DNA from 2 places in the Mucilaginibacter gossypii genome. Region 1 is predicted to be linked to the other one. Evidence: riboswitches for the same ligand, from Rfam matches in the RefSeq annotation. Region 1 holds a riboswitch; the other holds the start of a gene.
The links. Region 1 has a riboswitch for cobalamin ahead of metE (5-methyltetrahydropteroyltriglutamate--homocysteine S-methyltransferase). Riboswitches for the same ligand answer to the same signal wherever they lie in the genome.
Positions count from the first base shown of each region.

Region 2: linked by a shared signal. The riboswitch ahead of J3L18_RS08710 (TonB-dependent receptor plug domain-containing protein) and the one ahead of metE (5-methyltetrahydropteroyltriglutamate--homocysteine S-methyltransferase) in region 1 are both predicted to bind cobalamin.

Region 1 covers NZ_CP071878.2:1,591,626-1,599,366, forward strand. The annotation lists gene J3L18_RS06800 (TlpA family protein disulfide reductase) at 1-1,106, shown strand, start outside; gene J3L18_RS06805 (TetR/AcrR family transcriptional regulator) at 1,112-1,708, opposite strand; gene J3L18_RS06810 (MFS transporter) at 2,057-3,295, shown strand; cobalamin riboswitch at 3,506-3,697, shown strand; gene metE (5-methyltetrahydropteroyltriglutamate--homocysteine S-methyltransferase) at 3,871-6,195, shown strand; gene J3L18_RS06820 (cysteine-rich CWC family protein) at 6,424-6,669, shown strand; gene J3L18_RS06825 (SRPBCC family protein) at 6,731-7,231, opposite strand; gene J3L18_RS06830 (VOC family protein) at 7,255-7,741, opposite strand, start outside.
Region 2 covers NZ_CP071878.2:2,062,384-2,070,124, reverse strand. The annotation lists gene J3L18_RS08725 (Dph6-related ATP pyrophosphatase) at 1-629, opposite strand, end outside; gene J3L18_RS08720 (SIR2 family NAD-dependent protein deacylase) at 669-1,355, opposite strand; gene J3L18_RS08715 (DUF6580 family putative transport protein) at 1,441-2,013, opposite strand; gene J3L18_RS08710 (TonB-dependent receptor plug domain-containing protein) at 2,065-4,017, opposite strand; cobalamin riboswitch at 4,138-4,332, opposite strand; gene J3L18_RS08705 (serine hydrolase) at 4,306-5,634, shown strand; gene J3L18_RS08700 (SRPBCC family protein) at 5,700-6,434, shown strand; gene J3L18_RS08695 (acyltransferase family protein) at 6,502-7,596, opposite strand; gene rplT (50S ribosomal protein L20) at 7,655-7,741, opposite strand, start outside.

The DNA of each region.
Region 1 (7,741 bases):
AGATAACCGGTATAGGTGCCGAAACCAATCAATACCGTGTAAAATTAGATTCAATCCTGGTAGCCCGGAACGACAAAACAGCGTGGTATGAACTAAAGACCGATGAGTTAATCCCGTTCCTTAAAAAAAGCAAGACGTTAGAAGACTCGTTACTAAATGTTGTGTTTAACAAGCCGGCAAAGCAGGATCAATATTTCAATACGTTTAAGAAAATGATTGATTTAGATAATCAAAGCTTAAATTTTTACATGCTGCTTCAGCACCTTGATTTGAGTAAATACAATGCAGCGCAGATGCGGGAGCTGGTATCAAAAAATACTCCTTCAGCATTTTCAAAAGGTATATCGCATGACGAATATTTAGTATCAGAAGATTATAAATCGTGGGTTTTACCACTTTATTATGCTTATGAACAGCGCCTGGATCTGCTGCGCGATTCGGCATCGGTGAAGCAGCCCGGGTACACACTTGGCAAAATCAAACAGCTTTTTACCGGTAAGGTTAGGGACTATTATCTGAACCGACAGGTTGAAAAAAGAATTGGTAGTGCTAACTCTCTTGAAAAATTGAATATAGCCCAAAAGGAGATGCGTGTATTCATTGACGCAATAAGTAACCCGGCTTTAAAAAATAACATCGCCGGGAATTTTACCGAAAAAAAGCTCCAGCTGATGCAGGTGCAAATTGGGAAGCCGGCCCCGGCATTTACTTTGCCCAGCGACCGTGGCAAGGTTTTTAACTTGGCCGATTTTAAAGGAAAAGTTATTTATATTGATCTTTGGGCCAGCTGGTGCGGGCCATGTCGCCAGGAGATGCCTGCATATAAAAAGCTAAGCGACAAGTTCAAAGCTAATCCGCAGGTTGCTTTTGTCAGTATTGCCGTACATGACGGAGAAAAGGAATGGCGAAATGCACTCAAAGAAGAAAAGCCGGACTGGCTGCAGCTTTATGACAAAGACGGTACAGTTGCACAATCATACATAGCCTATGCAATTCCAAAATATATACTGATTGATAAAGAAGGCAAAATGCTCAGTTTTGACGCTCCCGGCCCGGGGAGTGCGCAGGCCGAACAATTAATCAATGAGGCTATTGCAAAGCCATAGTGTGTTTATGCTTTTTCCAGGGCATATGATGCTAGTTCAGTTTTCAGGCTTTTGATCATGATCTGCATTGGTTTTGTGCTGTTTAATACCCTGCAGATCGCGTTGCCTCCTTCTATCGAAAGCATCATCCGGGTTGCAAATTCAACGGGATTTATGGCGTTTGAGAGTTCCCCGTTTTCAATTCCGTCCTGAATAATATTGGCATAGGTTGTTATTGCGGTATCAACCATGTCTTTTAACTTTTTTTTGATGGCCGGGTTAGTATCATCCGTCTCTGTCGAAAAATTAACTATCGGGCAGCCGCCTTCAATATAGCTTTTCAATGGATTTTTGCTGTTGTCTAAAGCGGCATTGATCTTGGCAATGGCAGTTTTATGTTTGCTTACTGTGTTGTTCCTTCTGTCGTTTAGTTTTCCTAAAAGGTAATCAACAGCGGCTTGTGCCAGCTCGTCTTTGCTTTCAAAATGGCCATAAAAACATCCCTTACTGGTATTGGCAACTTCAAGTACCTCATCAACCGAAGTGCCGGCAATTCCCCTCTCATTAAATAAAATCGCTGCTTGCTCAATAATGAATTGCCTTTTTTGCTCGCCTTTGCTCATCTTCAGTTATTTACTATGCAAATATAGACTAAATGGTTTAAAAAAAATAAAGGCCGTTGATTGCCTGTTGAAATTAACTGAATGTTTTATTATTTGTAAATGTCTGTCAGCTAGTGTTTTATTTTCGTGTTTGGTTTGTAAATGTATAACTTTAGGTTGATTTTTTTACACTTATCTTATGAATGCCTGTATTTATAAGCCGGCTAAGCAGTGATTGACACAGCAATGTAAATATGGTTAAAAGTAGACCAAAAGGTTTTATTTAATAAACCAATTAGTCTACTTTTGTTTTAAATAAAAACGCACAGTATACTGTTTTTACGATCTGTTAAATTTCAACATTAAGCTATGAAAATTATAAAAGAACACCACAGGGGCATCAGCACAATTTTAGCGTTCGCGCTGATCCCGCTTTCTGGTTTTGCAACTGATATTTATATACCTTCCCTGCCTTCTATGGCCAGGGAATTAGCTGTCAATAATTCGGCCGTTCAGCTTTCGCTCATCGCGTTTATGATCAGTTCGGGCGTTAGTCAATTGTTTGTTGGCAGCTTGCTTGATAGTTTTGGCCGGTACCGTATTGGTACTGTCTCTTTACTGGTGTTTGCATTTGCAAGTTTTGTCATAGCTATCTGCCATAATATCGAGCTTATTTATGCCATGCGTATTTTGCAGGGCATCACGGTAGCGCTTATTGTAGTAGGGAAGAGGGCATACTTTGTAGATATGTACTCGGGCGAGCAGCTTAAACATTATACCAGCCTTTTTTCTATCATTTGGGCAACCGCGCCTATTGTAGCACCATTTATTGGAGGTTACCTTGAAGCTGCTTTTGGCTGGGAATCCAACTTCCTTTTCCTGGGGATAGCCACTCTTTCACTACTTGTTTTAGAGCTGGTATACGGTGGCGAATCATTAAAAAATTATCACCCGTTCAAAGCTAAAAGTATTCTGCAGGTTTACCTGGCTACCATTAAAACCCGTGATTTTTCCCTGGGCCTCATCCTGATCTCCCTGAGCTATGCCATGCTGGTGGTTTATGGTATGAGTAGCCCTTTTATAATTGAGCACGTATTTCATTTGTCGCCTGTGGTAACCGGTTATTGTTCGCTGCTTTCGGGGGTATCATTGATGGCGGGCGGTATTATTTCAAAAACCCTCATCAGGAAACCGCTTATCAAAAAAGTATCTATAGCGCTTGCACTGCAATTAGGCTTTGCCGCTTTAATGGTGTTTACAGCAGGGATTAAAACAAATTTATTTACGCTGATGGCCTTTACAGCATTGGTTCACCTGTTATCGGGCTTTATATTCAATAATATATTTGCTTACTGTTTAGGCCGTTTTTCAAAAAATGCGGGTATTGCAAGCGGAGTAACCGGCGGCTCGCTTTATATTATCACTTCATTTTTTAGCTATGGCATTGTAAATATTATGGCCATCAAAAATCAGCAGTTATTAGGAACCGCTTATCTATCGTTCGCGATACTGGCTGTTATTACCCTGGTGCTTTTCGTCAAAGCGAGGGCTTCGCACCAAAAACAAGAAGAAGCTGCTGTTATTTTAACTGCTGAGGTAGCGGTATAAGCTGAGTGATATTGCCTTAAATAACAGGTGAAGCCGGTAATTAATTATCGGCTTCACCTGTTTTACAATGATACATAAGAACGGTACAATTCAACGGTTTGACAGCCTAACTTATTTGTTGATCATGGTATAACCTACAATTTAACCAATAAATAACCTGAATATTCAGCCGGCAGATCATTATATTTGCCCCGATAAGTTCTTTACTTTACTTCATCAACCGGTATAGGTTTTACTTAATTGTAGATTAATAGGGAATCGTGTGTAAATCACGAACTGTCGCGCAACTGTAAGTAACACAAAGGTTTTTGCCAGTAATGTCCACTGTCCTGATAAACAGGGATGGGAAGGGCGGCAAAAATGTTACAAGTCAGGAGACCTGCCTAATACTGAATTGACAATGCTTTCGCGGTATGAAGCTTGGTCTGGGTTATGATTACTTGCCTGTATGGGTCCATGGCCCGTTATGACAGGCTGTGCCCATATATTCTCTCCATATTTTACATATCACAAAACATTACGAAGCTTAGCTGAAAGGGCTTTTAACCGATTTATTCATTTAATCAATTAAAAGAATGCTAACGCAAAATTTAGGTTACCCGCGTATTGGTAGCCGGCGCGAATTGAAAAAAGTCTGCGAAAATTACTGGGCAGGCAAAACGGGCTTAAAAAATGTGCTTACCGTGGGTAAATACATAAGGGAAGAAAACTGGCTGCTGCAAAAAGAAGCCGGGATTGACCTTATTCCATCAAATGATTTTTCATTTTATGACCAGGTGCTTGATCATTCACTGATGTTTGGCGCTATTCCTAAACGCTATCATGAAGTGATTAGTCAAAAAGGCAATACCGAACTCGATCTGTATTTTGCTATGGCCCGCGGCTATCAAAAAGATGGATTGGATGTGGTAGCTATGGAAATGACTAAATGGTTTGATACCAATTATCATTACATAGTACCCGAGTTTTATAAAGATCAGCAGTTTAAACTTTTCTCCACCAAAGTTATCGATGAGTTTTATGAGGCTAAACAGTTGGGCATCGTTAGCAAGCCGGTATTGCTTGGCCCTGTATCGTACCTGTTGTTAGGCAAAGAGAAAGAGGCTGGTTTCGATAGGATAGACCTGATCAAAAATCTGCTGCCTGTTTATTTTGACATCCTGAATAAGCTTAAAGCTTTGGGTGCCGAATGGGTCCAGTTTGATGAACCGTTTTTAGCGCTTGATTTAAGCGAAAAACAACAGGAGGTATTTAAAGATACCTATAAGCAATTGCGGAAAGAATTTCCTTTCCTGAAGATAGTTTTGGCAACTTATTTTGAACGCCTGGGCGATAACACTCAATTAGCGGCAACTTTACCTATTGATGTTTTACATGTCGATTTAGTGCGGGCGCCTCAGCAATTAGATGAAGTAATGGAACATCTGCCCCAAAAAACTATTCTTTCTTTAGGTGTTGTTGACGGGCGCAATATCTGGAAAAATGATTTTGTTAACTCGCTGGTCATTATAAAGAGCGCTAAGGATAAATTAGGTGCCGACCGCGTTTGGATAGCACCTTCATGCTCATTGATCCATTCGCCATGCGATCTGCAAAATGAAACCAACGATGAAGTGCTTACTCCCGAAATTAAGCAGTGGCTGGCTTTTGCGCGGCAGAAAATAAACGAAGTGGTATTGCTCAGCAAATTATCGGAAGATGTGGTGAGCGATAGCAGCCTGCATCAGCTGGCAAAAAACCGGCAGGCAAACGAGGCCCGCCGAACATCTGCACTGATCCATAACCCGGCGGTTAAACAGCGTGTAAGCGCCATCACCGAAAATGATGCAAAGCGTATAAGTGCTTTTCCTGCCCGGAAAGAACAGCAGCAGCAACTGCTTGACCTGCCGCTTTTTGCTACCACAACTATTGGTTCGTTCCCGCAAACAGCCGAAGTACGAAGCTGGCGTGCCCAATTGAAAAAAGGCGCGATAACACTGGGGGAGTATAATAAACTGATAGCTACCGAAACTGAAAAAGCTATAAAATGGCAGGAAGAGATAGGGTTGGATGTGCTGGTCCATGGCGAGTTTGAACGCAATGATATGGTTGAGTACTTTGGCGAACAACTGGCCGGTTTTACCTTTACACAAAATGGCTGGGTGCAAAGCTATGGCAGTCGCTGTGTTAAGCCACCGGTTATTTATGGCGATGTATCAAGGCCACAGCCTATGACGGTAAAATGGTCGGCTTATGCGCAATCACTAACCTCAAAATGGATGAAGGGTATGTTAACCGGCCCGGTAACTATTTTGCAATGGTCGTTTGTGCGCAATGACCAACCCCGTTCCGAGACCTGTACGCAGATAGCATTGGCCATTCGTGATGAAGTTTGTGACCTGGAAAGCGCCGGTATCAAGATCATCCAGATAGATGAACCGGCCATTCGTGAAGGATTACCGCTTCGCAGGGATGACAGGGCAAATTACCTCGACTGGGCAGTTAAAGCTTTCAGGATTTCGGCAAGCGGCGTTCAGGACAGTACACAGATCCACACGCACATGTGCTATTCGGAGTTTAATGATATCATTAAAAGCATAGCCGACATGGATGCCGATGTGATCACGATAGAAACATCGCGCTCGCAAATGGAGCTGCTGGATGTTTTTGCCGATTTTAAGTATCCTAATGAAATTGGCCCCGGTGTATATGATATCCATTCGCCGCGTGTGCCCAACAGGGAGGAAATGATCCGTTTGCTTAAACGCGCCCAGGCCGTAATACCCGATGCCCAGCTTTGGGTAAATCCCGATTGTGGCTTAAAAACACGGGGCTGGGATGAAACCCAAAAAGCCTTAACAGAGATGGTTGAAGCCGCGAAAGCTGTCCGCGAGAATGTTATCAGCAATGTAACTGCTTAAATAAAAAAACTACTGTGTATCCTTACGGGTACACAATAGTTTTATAGGTATAATTAAAAAATGGGTGTCATGTTGAGCCTGTCGAAGCATGGTGGTTAGGCCTCTGCGCGCGAGTCTTCGACAGGCTCAGACTGACAGTCCCTCTTTTGTCATTTCACCTTCAGAGGCCTCTGGATTTAAACACTCAGACTGACAGGCCTAAAGGGCCACGGGATTTAAATACTTAATATGACAAAGCATGAAAATAAACACTGCCCCCGGTGTAAAGAGCCCTTTGAATGCAAAGTAGGCAGCATCCTGTTGTGCCAGTGCCAGGGCATCAGCTTTACCGACCAGGAGCGCGATTATATCCGCTTAACCTACCCGGATTGCCTTTGCCGTAAATGCCTGATGGTTATGAAGCATGAGATCAGCTCGACCGCAGCTCAGGAAAAAATGAAAACGATACTTGAAGCAATCAGGAAAGGTAAGTAATAGTACAAGCCCGGTGCTGATAATCAAAAGCTTTTGGCTTTCTGCGTTCAGCCTTTTGCATCTATTTTATTTCTCCTGCTTCAAAAAGCTCATCCAAACGCCAGTGTGAATCATTTACCCCGCGTTCCATGCCCGATTGCAGCATGCCGTCACGATCAGTCACCGATTGGAAAACAGATTGTACAGTCACTTTTGTACGGTTCCCTGGTAGTGCTTCAAACCTGGTGGTTTCAAGCGTTACATGACCACTTTCTGGCAATCCTTCAAACTCAAATGTTTGGATGATACGTTCAGGCGCGGTTACATCATGGATAACACCATGAAAGCCATAATCATTACCGGCAGGGTCGGTATGAATATAACGGTAAGCGCCTCCGCTGCGGCAGTCAAACTTATCTATGCGCATTTTAAGTTCGCACGGGCCCAGCCATCTAACAATAAGCTCAGGATCGGTGAAAGCTCTGAAAACCAGCTCACGCGGTGCTTCAAATTCGCGGGTTATAAAAAGCTCCTGTTTTCCGGGCTCGGCCTTAATTTCTGTTTGATTTTTTGTGGTGATCATGGTGTTTTTATTTAGGTGATTGATTAATCGTTATCGTTAGCTTCTTGCAAAAGCTTGATATCCATTTTGGTCATCTTCATCATGGCAGCCATAACTTTTTTGGCTTTTTCAGGATTTTCGTTGTTATAAAGTAATTCGCTCATAACTTCAGGGACAATTTGCCAGGTAACGCCGAATTTATCGTCGAGCCAGCCGCACTGATTGGTTTTGCCGCCGCCTGCAGGTAGTGCTTCCCACAGATAATCAATTTCCTCCTGGGTTTTGCAGTTGATGTAAAATGATGTAGCAGGCGAAAAATTGAACATTGGTCCGCCATCTAAAGCTAAAAACTGCTGATCTTCTATCCTGAATGTTCCAACTAACATTTTGCGGCCATTGCCGGGATCGGTAAGTGAGCTTACTTCGCTTTCGGAGTTTTTGAATACCGAAGTATAAAATTTCAATGCTTCTTCAAGGTTGCCGTTAAACCATAAAAAAGGGGTTACTTTCTGGGTTGCTTTAAATGTTGCC
Region 2 (7,741 bases), 470 kb from region 1:
GCTGCGTATTCCTTAAAAATTTTCACCCCTGTTTTGTATTCAATTGGGTTTTTAAATATCGGCCCTTTAAAAGTGAAGGTGTGGAACTCCCCGTTTTCGCCGCAACCGTCAACATCGTCAGGCAACGCATCAATTAACTCGCGGCTGATCTCTTTACCAACAATGCGTTCCAAACGTTGCTGGGTACAGGCTATCACAGTTCCGAAACCGAGGTTCAAAAATTCATTTATCAATTCGGATGTATCCCTTTTCCATAAGGGGTAAATACCTCTGAGCCCAACCTCGCTTAACCGTGCATCGCGGTAATCTTTTAGGTCCTGCAAAAATATATCTCCAAAAACGGAATGGGTTACACCTTCATTTTTAAACCGGTTTAAATGGTATCGCATTACATCGTCATATTCCTGCATGCCCGGTATTTCGGGCAGGCGTATCTGATATAATGGAATGCCGATAGCTTCTGTTTGTTTAGTCAGTAATTCCGTCCTTACACCATGCATGGAAATCCTGTCGGCTGCATCATTGATCGTAGTTACAAGATAGGCGATTTCAAGATCCGGATTTTGCAGGCAATGATATAAAGCGAGGGCGCTGTCTTTACCGCCGCTCCAATTGAAGATACACTTCATATTTAATTATTGAATTAGAAAGTTAATGAATTATTGATTTTAATCTTTTAATAATTGGTTCACTAATTCAGGTACGCCAACTGTTGCTTTTTCCTGGATTTTAATAACCGGCCCTTTAACATTTACAAAAGGTATATTGGGATCGATAATATACTTTGGCGCCTCGCGGTCAACATAGCCGATTAGCCCTGCCGCCGGGTAGACAGCAAGCGAAGAACCGACAAGCATAAATACATCAGCCCCTGCACATATCGCAGCTGCATGTTCCATCATCGGTACAGCCTCGCCAAACCACACTACATGTGCACGCAATTGCGAGCCTAATTCACAAAGCTCTCCCATTTTAATTTCCCACCCATCGATAGGATAAGTAAGTTCTGGTTTGATACTTGATTGCGAACGGGTAATAATACCGTGCAAATGCACCACATTAGTTGATCCAGCCCTTTCATGCAGGTCATCTATATTTTGAGTAATGATGGTTACCCTATACTTTTCTTCGAGCGCAGCAAGTGCATAGTGGGCCGCATTAGGTTTTGCTTCCAATACAGATTTACGGCGCTCGTTATAAAATTGCTGCACCATAACCGGGTTATGCTCCCAGGCTTCGGGTGTAGCAACATCTTCAATATTATAGCCCTCCCAAAGACCATCGCTGTCCCTGAATGTTTTTAAGCCACTTTCAGCACTGATACCGGCTCCGGTCAATATTACTATGTTTTTCATTTTGATTTAAGTAGAAAGGCTGGTTAGGCCATAAAAAAAGCGGATCGTTTTTCAACAATCCGCTTTAAATTTAAGTTCATTTATCTTATAAAGCCAATTGCTTTTTATCCTGCAAAAAAGTGTACTTATTTTTCGCCAACTCAAAGCCGCCAAAAAGTATTGCACTAAATACCAATGTACCCAATGCCATGTTTTTCTCAAACGGAATAGCCTTAATCAATGATTCACCGTAGCCAGCTAAGGTATGCGGATAAAGCGTGCCGTATAACCATGGCAAATCAGTAATTAACCAATGAATTAAAACTGCTGCAATTGAGCCTAAAAGCACGTTAATAACATTCACCCTTTCAAGCAAAGTACCAACAAGTACCATGAATGCAAAGCATAGGTAAACCCAGACTGCTCCACCATACCATAAAGTTAACTTTCCAGTATACAGGTAATTGATTATAATATCGGTTGAAAACAGCGTAAGCAACACTGTTGCATAACCTTTCCACTTTGAGGTAAAATAAGCACCGCCAAATAACGCAATAGCACCTACCGGATTGAAATTGCTCAATTCTTTATACTTAAATGCTAAAAGCCTGAATGCGGCTGCAACCAGGATCATCAGGATCAGGAACAGGTTGCGGTTGGTGTTATCTTTTGCGGTCATGATTTTATATATGGCGTAAAATTACTTAATAATCCGAACAATAAGCAAACGCTATTTAATTTGATACCTGGCACCAAGCATGAAGTTGATACCGCGTGTGTTATATCCTAACCAGTCTACGTACTTAGTATCTAAAACGTTGTTCAGGTCGCCAAAAACGTTTAGATTTTTGGTTGCCTTGTATTCCAGATGTAAATCTACCAGGTTATAGTGTTTCAATGTAATCGCTTTTGAAGGATAAGTTGAAAAATCCTGATCGGTACGGTTGCCTGTATATTTGTAGTTAACGCCAACCTGAAAATCGTTTAAAACATCGTAACTGATGTTGGCACCCAAAGTATTCTTAGGCCTGCGGTAAAGATTGCTGGTTTGTGCACCGGCTTCGTCGGTTAGCTTGCCTGTTACATAAGCGTAATATGCGGATGCGTGAATTTTATTGTTGCTATATTTTAACTCGGTCTCAAAGCCTTTATCTTTTTGCTCTTGTCCGTTTTTATAAAAAGAAGCGTACGGCGGCTGCGATTCAGAGAAAAAGTAAATTACATCTTTGGTATTACGCTTGAAAAACTGCGTATTGAATAACAATGTATTTTTAACAATTTCCCAGTCAAAGCCTGCTTCGTATGATGTGGTGATCTCAGGATTTAATTTAGGATTGCCATACTGAGAAAACAACTGATATAACGAAGGTGATTTGAACGCCGAAGCTATTGTACCAAAAATCTTAAACTGATCGGCAAGGTATAACGATGGGTTGATGGTGTAGGTAAACTTGTCGCCATATTTACTATGGTTATTGTATCTGCCGCCTAACTCCATATGAAAGATATCGTATTTGAAAAACAACGAAGTATAAGCGCTGAATATGTTATTAGTAGCATCACCGGCTTTGATAATACTTGCTGGTGCCTGGTAAGCTGTTGACTCATACAGACTATACTGGCTTGTATTGCTGTATTTAAAACCTGCACCGCTGGTAATGTCCAAATACTTATTCAGTTCATAATTAAACACAGCTTCGGCATTGGTTATACGTCCTGTATTTTTTGTAACCTGGTGGGTTCCGCCATTGTCAGACGGAAGATTGGTGAAATCATTTTGAACCGTATTTTGCGACAGGTTCACGTTCAGGTTACCTTTAGGAAAAATCAGTTTTGCACCTACGCCTCCAAATAAAAAGGTGTTTTTATACGTGTAATCGTTATCATTAGTAAAAGCACCATAAGGCAGGTCGCCAGTGTTGTGGCTTACCTGCAGGTTTCCATTAAGAATAAATTTAGATGAGACATTTTGGCTCAGGTTCACACTGGCCGAACGTTGGTGAAAACCATCTTTCTTAAAATCGCCTTTGCCAGTGGTATCTGTAGCCGCGGCAAAGCCTTTTGAATCGGTATTTGACAGGTTAATGGCTATGCCTGTATTTTTCACCTGTCCAATTAATGAGGCCGACTCTTTAAACGTATTATAGCTGCCGCCTGTTAACTGCAAACCACCGGTCAATCCCTGTTGTTTAGCTTTTTTTATGATGATATTAATAACGCCTGCTACAGCATCAGAACCATAAAGCGTTGAACCACTTCCTTTCAAAATCTCGATATGATCTATCAAATCCACCGAAAGGGCATTAAGATCATAGCTGCCGTCTATACCGGATGCGTTATTTACCGGGAAGCCATCAACCAGGATAAGGGTATTGCCAGATGAAGCTCCGCGCAGGAAAACCGATGTGCTGATACCGGGGGCATTATTTGCACCTGAAAAAGTTATACCGGCAACCGTATTTAATAATTGAGGTAATGATTTACCCTGCGATTTATTGATTTCATCTGCAGAGATTATTGTAACAACGCGGCCAATGTCTGACAGTTTTTTAGGCGAACGGCTTGCAGTTACTACTACCGTATTGAGTGTGCGTGTGGTATCCTGTGCATATGCTGCTGAGGTAGATAAACCAACAGCTAACAAACCGAATCCCAAAGTAATTTTAGCGTACTTTTTTTCCATGTATGATTGATATGTGTAAAATAATAATGCAGCCTTAATAGCATACACGGAAATGAATAAAATGAAAACACGCCAAACGAAGAGCATTCACATTCAAGCTTCAATCCCCGAAAGCTATGAATAACATATAATGCCTTGGCAGGTCTTCTGACTTGCTCCCCTTTTGCCTGGCCTTCCCCCCTGTTTTACAGTAAGTGGCTATATAGATTTGGCAACGGTTATGGAACTTACAGCTGCGGGACAGTTACGGATTTACACCGTATTCCCTTTTAATTCATTAAGCAAATAATGAAACCTAAAGCGCTGCAAAAGTACAATAAGTATCCGTTAACCTCAAATTACATAACTATATTTATCATGATGAAATATCTCTGTATTTTACTGCTGATCATGAGCACACTTAACGGTTTTGCCCAACAACCCGATACCGTTTTTTTTAAGGGCTTATTACATGAACATCCTGAATTATTTTCAGGTATCCTAAACCATCCCACACAAAATGAAGTACAGATACTATACACCCGGATAGACAGGGATAGAAACAACACCCCTCACTTTACCTCATATAGTTATCACCTCAACGCGCAGCATTATTTTTATCCGGCGAGTACAGTAAAACTTCCTACAGCCATATTTGCCCTTGAAAAGTTGAATGAGCTGAAGGTGCAAGGCTTAAACCCCAAGTCGGTGATGATTACAGATAGCTCATTTTCCGGCCAAACCAAGGTACGTGTGGACACATCATCTGCAACAGGTCTCCCATCTATTGAAAACTACATTAAAAAAATCTTGCTGGTGAGCGATAACGATGCGTACAACCGCCTGTACGAATTTGTTGGCCGGGCGGAGATCAATCAAAAACTAAAAAAATATCACCTTAATAACACTCGTATTGTAGGCAGGCTGGCTATTGGCGATGCGGGAGAAAGCACCCGGCATACCAACCCTATTGATTTTTATAACGGCGATAAATTGATTTATCAGAAACCTGCATTATATGATGCCTCGAACTACCCTATGCACCTGGAAAATATGTTGCAGGGCAAAGCCTATTTAGATAGCAGCGACCGGCTCGTCAATAAACCGCTTGACTTTTCTGAAAAGAATATTTACGCTCTTGCCGATCAGCAGATGGTGCTTAAACGATTGTTATTCCCTGAAACTTTCCCAAAAGCTGAGCGCTTTAACTTAACAGCAGACGACTATCGCTTCATTTATCGTTACATGAGCACCTTCCCCACCGAAAACACTAAACCTACTTATCACCGCCCCGAATATTTTCCAGCTTATTGCAAGTTTTTGTTTTATGGCGGGGATAGCACGGCAGTTATTAATCCCAATATCAGGATCTTTAATAAAGTTGGCGATAGCTATGGTTATGATATTGATAATGCATATATCGTAGATTTTAAAAACAATGTTGAGTTTATGCTCAGTGCAGTCGTGCAATCAAATGAAGATGGGATACTGAACGATAATAAATACGAGTACACAACGGTATGCCTGCCTTTCCTGAAAAACCTTGGCCAGGTGATATACCAATATGAACTCAAACGCCCTAAAAAATACCTGCCCCATTTAACTAAATTTAAATTTACCTATAGCAAAAAGCAATAAAATTCACTTCTGGAAAACTTAGTAGCCCTAAAGGTGTTTTAAAAACGATAACTATTTAAAAACCTATGGCAACTACAATAGTAAAATATACCGACAACTTCCCTGTGCTTTATGGAGATGACCGCATAAACCTGAATTGGCCCGAACGCTTTACGTCCATCGCAGGTGGTATGAAGCTCGGTTTCTCAGGTTTTAAAAATATTTTCAAAAATCCATTTGCAAGTATCGTAAAAATAGGTGCCGGTGGCTATTTGTTAAACAGGGGCATCACAGGGCATTGTGAGCTTTACAAACGTATTGGTAAACTATCCACCAATCCCATAAATGTAAATATTCGTTCGTCGTTTATTGTGAATAAACCCCGGCAAAAGGTTTATGAATTTTGGCGCAAGCTGGATAACCTGCCCCTTTTTATGAAACACCTGGAAAGTGTGGAGGTCATCGACTCTAAATATTCACACTGGGTTTTGAAGCTTCCCAAAAATGTAGCTACAATCAGCTGGCATGCCGAAATTGTCCATGACGAACCTAATGAAGTGATCGGCTGGAGTTCGCTGTCTGATTCAATGATTAACAATGCCGGTAAAGTACGCTTTCAGGATACGGTTGATGGGCAGGGTACCATTGTTGATGTAGTCATCAGCTATCAGCCTCCGGCAGGTGGTGTAGGCGCAGGCATAGCCAAAATACTAAACCCGGTATTCAAAAATATGGTTGATAAGGATATTCAAAACTTTAAACAGTATATGGATATCAATAACGATCCGGATGAATTTGTTGAAGTAATTGTCGTCAAATAAAAAAATAACACCTTTACCCCAGGGCGCTCAGGTAATGCGAGCGCCTTTATTTCTCACAACAATAGCATCATTTACGGGTGTATTTTGATTTGAGTTTTAGAAAACGCCGTTCATAAAGATAATACGATAATAAAGGGACAGTAATCAAACTCAATACATTGTAAGGAAATATGCTTAATAGCATTTTACTATCCCGGCCAGTAAATAACTGCTGCCATATGTATATGCCATACGATAGAATACCAATAAATGACAGAAATTTATTGTTTAACACCTTAAAAATCCAATCGTTTGCGGGTATGATATTGCTTAAAATTAAATAGCCGGTAATGACCGAAATCGCCAGGTTTACGTACAGTGATTTTAAGGTATAAAATTCGTCAAAGTGTAATCCAAACATTAACATTATAGCCAAAATATTGCCGGCTACCTTTGTTTGTTTGAGCCAAATTACCTTCAAAGTTTCTTTGGACGCCATCAACGCAAAAAAACAGCCGACACCGATTGATTGAAACTTTATAAAATAGTGAGTAAAACCGTAAATAATGCCACGATTCAAAACGGGAACAAACTGTTGCACTGTACACAATAGCGGCAATGTGAATACAATGCTGATAATGATATAATAAAATGCAGTTCTGTTGATCTTTAAAATAAAAGGAAAAAGGAGATAAAATTGTTCTTCAACCGATAATGACCAATAGTGACTAAAGTAATAAGTAAAATCATGGCTGCGGAAATAGCTAAAATTCATTAGATATAATGCAGAGCCAAAAAATTGAATCCAGGAAATGTTTAAACTGTAGAAATGGTTTAATAAAAACACCACTCCAATATATAAATAGGCTAAAGGAAATATTCGCAAAAAACGCCTGATATAAAATTTTTTTAGCGATAAGCCACCTGTTACTTCTTTTTCTTTTAAACATAGGCTCGTAATTAAAAAACCACTTATTACAAAGAAAATGTTTACCCCCAACCCACCATTGAATATTGTAGTATAAAAATGATTATCAGATAACTGAAGGTGGTAAAATACAACCAGGATAATTGAAATGCCGCGAAATCCATTTAAGGAGTAATAATAGTTACTGCGCAATAAGCTGGATAAGACAGGCTGTCCCTCCTTGTGTGATGTCATACCGTAAAAATAGATACTCAAATAATTAAAACAAAAAAGGCCGCAAATTGCGGCCTCTCTCATGCATTACAATGCGATATTATTTTACTGCATCAACAACTGCTTTGAAAGCGTCTGGGTTGTTCATTGCTAAGTCGGCCAATACTTTACGGTTTAAACCGATTTC